DNA from 2 places in the Serratia sp. HNCC26DJ206 genome. Region 2 is predicted to be linked to the other one. Evidence: predicted binding sites of a transcription regulator. Region 2 holds the regulator's gene; the other holds the start of a gene.
The links. Region 2 encodes CRP, which controls carbon source genes, mostly activating them, when cyclic AMP is high. Its sites were predicted from a motif close to ATGTGANNNNNNTCACAT; they were not measured.
Positions count from the first base shown of each region.

Region 1: the regulator CRP is predicted to act here: its motif matches at 1,813-1,830, upstream of deoC (deoxyribose-phosphate aldolase).

Region 1 covers NZ_JBXUGP010000009.1:137,512-140,647, forward strand. The annotation lists gene eco (serine protease inhibitor ecotin) at 1-120, opposite strand, end outside; gene AC2A1E_RS08195 (phosphatase PAP2 family protein) at 291-1,049, shown strand; gene ybjG (undecaprenyl-diphosphate phosphatase) at 1,059-1,664, shown strand; gene deoC (deoxyribose-phosphate aldolase) at 1,865-2,545, shown strand; gene deoR (DNA-binding transcriptional repressor DeoR) at 2,629-3,136, shown strand, end outside.
Region 2 covers NZ_JBXUGP010000034.1:35,138-38,273, forward strand. The annotation lists gene AC2A1E_RS20090 (YccS/YhfK family putative transporter) at 1-824, opposite strand, end outside; gene crp (cAMP-activated global transcriptional regulator CRP) at 880-1,512, opposite strand; gene AC2A1E_RS20100 (OsmC family protein) at 1,894-2,301, shown strand; gene AC2A1E_RS20105 (LysR substrate-binding domain-containing protein) at 2,304-3,136, opposite strand, start outside.

The DNA.
Region 1 (3,136 bases), on a different contig from region 2:
CGCGACCTTTTCCAACGGTTGCAGGCTGAGATCGCCATTTTCGCTGGCTGCTGTTGCGGCAACCGCGCTGGCAGAGGCCACCATCAGCAGGCTGGCAAACGCAAAAGAAAGCTTGTTCATTTTTTATCCCTATGATTCATGGCGTAATATTGAAGTACGTTAGCACGATATACAGATCCTGATTATAGGTTAAATCTGGATATCCTCCCGTTTTGCCAAGATCGCGCGTCATAACTCACTAAGGTTTTCTTAAGCCGGAATTATTACAGTAGTATTATTCTTTACCGCCAATGAGCTACCGCGTGAACACGTCGAAATCATCAGAACCTTCATTAAATCAATCCTCAACAGCTATGCAAATTAAGAGTGATGTCCTTTACTCCCTGCCAACATCCTTTTACCGTTGGCAGGTTTTTGGCTTGCTTGTGGCCGGAATGGTATTGATCTGGTTATCACGTAATGAGCAGTTGGACTGGGCGCTCAGTAATTACTGGTATGACGCCGCAAGCCACCGTTTTCCTTGGCAGAACAACTACTGGTTGGATCTGATCAATCATCGGCTCTTGAAGATCGGGGTTATCACCGGTGCAGTGCTCGCGCTTTTTTGGGGTATTTACCGCCGCAATACGCGTTTGATCGTCACTATGTTATTGGTTGGTGTCGGGCCATTGGTTGTCGGTATGTTGAAAGCGGTCAGTGCCCATTCCTGCCCGTGGGATCTGCTGGAATACGGTGGCAAAGCCATGTCGTTTCCGCTGTTTGGCACTACACCCGCGTTTCCAGGACCAGGCCGTTGTTTTCCCGGTGGTCATGCCTCCAGTGGTTTTGCCCTGATGGCGCTGTTCTTTCTGTTTTATCCGCAACGTCCGCGCCTCGCTTACTGGTGCTGGTTGGGCGGTATCGCCTGCGGCATGCTGATGGGGTTTGGTCAGATCATGCGCGGAGCTCATTTTCTTTCCCATAACCTGTGGGCTGGGTGGTGGGTCTGGTTCAGCCAACTGGCTGTTTATTGGTGGGTTAGCGGCTATTTCAGCCGTAAGACGAGGTAAGACATCATGATGGATCAATTGAACTACTTTCTTTTCGCCTGGATCAATGCCACTCCGGCCAGCCCGGAATGGTTGATCGATCTTGCTACATTTTTTGCACGGGATCTGATCGCCATTATCCCGTTACTGATTGTCGCTATGTGGTTCTGGGGGCCGCAGCAGCAATTGCATTCACAGCGAGAAGTGGTGGCCAAGGCGACAATTGCTCTGTTATTTGCCATGAGTGCCTCTGCCTCTATTGGTATGTTACTGCCACACGAACGGCCATTTGTGGTCGGTGTTGGCTATACCTTCTTGACGCACGCGCCAGACAGTTCTTTCCCCAGCGATCATGGCACCGCCATCTTCACTTTCGCGCTGGCGTTCCTGTGCTGGCACCGTACCTGGTCCGGTATTCTGCTGATGATTGCTGCGGTAGCCATTGCCTGGTCACGCGTATTCCTTGGCGTTCATTGGCCGTTGGATATGGTTGGTGGCTTCCTGGTGGGGCTTGTGGGCTGCCTGTTCGCACAGCTGGTATGGAATCTGTTTGGTGAGGCGATCGCTAACCTGCTGACACGCCTGTATCGCTTTCTGTTTGCTTTCCCGATCAGCAAAGGATGGGTGAAAGAGTAATACCTCCACAGGCAGGGGCCACTTGCCTCTGCCTGTCTCCGCTTTATCTCTCTCAGCGTGAGTGCAGGGCTGATGTTATTTAAATAACATTGGTGAGCTATCACCTCTCTAAATCCCAGTAACAGCAGCTATCAATCAGCAAAGCTGAATGTTAGGATAATCACATTCAGCTATACGTTAACGACCTCAGAGGGATCACTATGACCACCGAACAGATTGACTATGCCCACTATATCGACCACACCCTTTTGGCGATGGATGCCACCGAAAGCCAAATAGCCAAACTGTGCGAAGAAGCACAATTACATAACTTTTATGCCGTGTGCGTAAACTCCGGTTATGTTCCGCTGGCGGCGCACCTGTTGCAGGAAAGCGAAGTGAAAGTCTGCTCAGTCATCGGCTTCCCGCTGGGTGCAGGTCTGACCGTCGCCAAGGCGTTCGAGGCCAAAGCGGCCATCGCAGCAGGCGCTCAGGAGATCGATATGGTCATCAACGTCGGTTGGTTGAAAAGCGGCCTGCTGGACGACGTACAAGCCGATATCGCCGCAGTGCGCGAGGTTTGTGCGGCAATTCCGTTAAAGGTTATCTTGGAAACCTGCCTACTCAGCGATGCGCAAATCACGCAAGTCTGTGAGATGTGCCGCGAACTCGATGTTGCTTTCGTTAAAACTTCTACGGGCTTCAGCACCGGCGGTGCACGCGAAGAGCACGTCAAACTGATGCGTGCCACCGTTGGCAGTGAGATGGGCGTGAAGGCCTCCGGAGCGGTCCGTGACCGTGCCACCGCCGGGAAAATGATCGCCGCTGGCGCTACACGCATCGGCACCAGCTCAGGCGTGGCAATCGTATCAGGCGACAGCGCCGTAGCCGGTAGTTACTGAATATCGACACCGAGATTGATGCGGGGTAGCGCTGCTCGTGCGCCCCGCATTGGGGTGTGGAATGCTTAGCAACAGGAGAACAGATGGAAAAGCGGCGTGAAGATCGTATCAATCGGTTAATTCAGGCATTAAAGCGTTCCGACAAGATCCATCTAAAAGAGGCTGCCGCGCTGTTAGGCGTCTCGGAAATGACCATTCGCCGCGATCTCAATGCCGAGCCTGCCGCCGTAGTTTTGCTTGGCGGTTACGTGGTAGCGGAACCGCGCAGCCATGGCGTAACCCACTATTTTGTCTCTGACCAACAGGCTAAGCAGGTAGCTGAGAAACAGCGCATCGGCATGCTGGCCGCGCCGTTGATCAATAAAAACGATACGGTATTTTTTGACTGTGGCACGACTACGCCAGCCATCATTAACGCGATTGCGGACGACCTGGCCTTCACCGCCGTATGCCATTCACTTAATACCTTTTTGGTATTGCAGGCTAAACCCAACTGCAAGGTGATCCTGTGTGGCGGCGAGTTCAAGCCGAACAACGCCATTTTTGCCACGGTTGGCCAGCATAATGAACTCGAACACATCTGCCCCAACA
Region 2 (3,136 bases):
CGCCCGGCGATCACTTGAGCGTTGCGGCGGATAATCGCTTCGGCCTGGCTCTGTTCCACCAGTTTTTGCACTTCTTCTGGCTGATGCAGGCTGACGGTAATGTGTTCCTGCAGATCGAGTGCCACCTGGAAAGTGCGTTGCAGGCGTTTTTGCTCTTGGTTATTGGCATGGGGCAGGAAGTTTAACTGCTGATATAACAGGCTGATCAGATCCATCACTTTCTGCTGGCGTTGCAGCAGCGGCGGCAGTGCGGTTTCTGGATCGATGTGCTGGGTCAGCAGCGAATATTTGGCTTCGAAATAGTCTGCCAACTGGATATAGAGCTGGCTCAGGGATTCGCGCATCGGTTGCTCTTTCCACAGTTTGAACCAGAACCAGGTGAACAGCCCGTACCAGGCGGTGCCGACCAGATACAGCAGCGGCGCATGCCAGATCGGCACGTGTCCGGCCATGCTGAGAGAAAAGATGGCAGCGACCAGCGCGGCGGGCAGCAGACGTGCGTGCAGCGGGCTGATTTCACCGCTGACGCCCAGCAACAGCGCCATCGCCAGCATCAGTAAGGGTAACGGGATATGCCACAGCAGCGCCTGTTGCAGCAGCAAACTGCTGAGAGCAAACAGGGAACCGCCAACGGCCAGACGTTTGAAAAAGCGTTTGTGCGGCGTATCCAACCCGGCGATGTTGCAGCAGGCAGGTACCAGAGAGAACAGCAGGCCGAGTTGCAGGTTGCCCATCAGCAGGAAGAAAACCACCGGCAGGCACAGCACCAGCGTTTGCCGCAGTGCATAGTTGACTTCCGGGTGGTAGATCAGGCGCCGCCACATGATGAATGGGGGAAGTTAAAAAAAACGGCGTATCGCTACGCCGTTTCTTCAATAATTAACGCGTGCCGTAAACGACAATAGTTTTGCCGTGGGCAGAAATCAGGTTTTGATCTTCGAGCATTTTCAGAATACGACCGACGGTTTCACGTGAGCAACCGACGATTTGACCAATTTCCTGGCGGGTAATCTTGATTTGCATGCCATCCGGGTGAGTCATGGCGTCGGGCTGTTTTGCCAGGTTCAGCAGGGTTTGTGCAATGCGGCCGGTAACGTCAAGGAAGGCGAGGTTACCCACTTTCTCTGAGGTGATTTGCAGGCGGTTTGCCATCTGCGCAGACAGGCGCATCAGGATATCCGGGTTAACCTGAATCAACTGGCGGAATTTCTTATAGGAAATTTCAGCCACTTCACAGGCTGTTTTCGCTCTAACCCAGGCACTGCGCTCCTGGCCTTCTTCAAATAATCCAAGCTCGCCGATGAAATCCCCCTGGTTGAGGTAGGACAGAATCATCTCTTTGCCTTCTTCATCCTTGATCAGCACCGCCACGGAGCCTTTCACGATGTAGTAGAGCGTTTCGGCCTTTTCACCTTGGTGAATCAGCGTACTCTTTGATGGATATTTGTGGATATGGCAATGAGACAGGAACCATTCGAGAGTCGGGTCTGTTTGCGGTTTGCCGAGAACCATTCGCTGTTATCCTCTGTTGTTATCGCTGCCTTGTATCACAGGGGTCAGAGTTCCCTGTAAAACGTGCTTATAGCCCGGTGTTTTATAGAGTGGCTATCAACAGGTTTTGAGGCATGTTATAGAAATACGCTTGTACCCTAGCATATTAACTTGCGCCAAGTGCTGCAAGCTACATTCTGTTAACATACCAATATAGGGTCCTTTCCTCGGACATTCCCTGAAATCGGTGACCTGGAAAGAGTTCTTGCGGCTCTGTTTGTAGCACAGAGTGAGGCGGGTGTCTTGTGTTGTCTCGCTTCAGTATGATTAGCATCAGGTTCCGTTGCCAGTTTCTATGCGAAAGCGTACCCTGATTTTGAGAAATTAACTGGAGTGTACAAAATGCAGGCAAGAGTTAAGTGGGTAGAAGGACTGACATTCTTGGGCGAGTCTGCGTCCGGCCATCAGGTATTAATGGACGGTAACGCGGGCGATAAAGCGCCAAGCCCGATGGAAATGGTCTTAATGTCGGTTGGCGGTTGTAGCGCCATTGATGTGATGTCGATTCTACTGAAGGGCCGTAACGATGTCCGTGACTGCGAGGTAAAACTGACCTCGGAGCGCCGTGAAGAAGCACCGCGTCTGTTTACCCATATCAACCTGCATTTTATCGTCACCGGCAAAGGGCTGAGCGACAAGATTGTTGAGCGTGCGGTTAACCTGTCTGCCGAGAAGTATTGCTCGGTCTCGCTGATGCTGAGCAAAGCTGCCAGCGTCACCCACAGCTTTGAAATCTGTGAAGTGGCCTGAAGCTACCAGCGGTAACTGTGGCAGTGGTTGCTCAATAAATGCAGAAATCGCCGCGCCGTGATGGTTAGCGGCGATTTTTGTAAGTGCAGCACACAGTACTGCGCCTGCGGCAGGTTGTCGATCGGCAACGTCACCAGTTTTTGCTGCAAATGGAAAGGCGTGTTCATCGCCCGCGCAACAATGGTCAAATAATCCGCCTCCAACACCATATTCAATCCACATACCGCCGAATCTGAACGAATGGGCTTATTGGTTAATTGCTGATAAAAGCTGCCGAGCACCGTTTGCAGTTGCTGGTAATAACCCATGTCGGTTTCTGGCAGCAGCCATTTGGCTCCGTGCAGTTGATCCAGTGATGTTGCCTGTGCCAGAGGGTGTCCTCGGCGCGCAATAATGCAAAACGGGGCTTTGAACAGCGGGGTACAGATCAAGTCTTGCAATGGCATGTCCGGGATCACCGTGCCGATGGCCAAATCCAACAGGCCCGTGTGCAACGCTGGCAACAGCGTGGAGATCTGTGCCTCACGGATCAGCAGATTGGCCTGCGGGGCGGAGGCCTTGAAGAGATCGACCAGTTCTGGGAGTACCGTCACGGCCAGTAGCGAGGAACAACCGATCGCCACGCTGCCCTGCGAATGCTGGTTCAACTGTTGGATCTCCTCGGTGGCGCGCTGTAATTCCTCAATCACTAATTGCATTCGCACAGCAAAAGTATGGCCGGTTTCGGTCAGCGTCATCCCCTTGCTGCTGCGCACGATCAACTGGGTTTTCAGCGTCTGTTCCAGTTCTTGGATAGAGCGGCTGACCGCCGGTTGAGACTGTGCCAAGGCGCGCG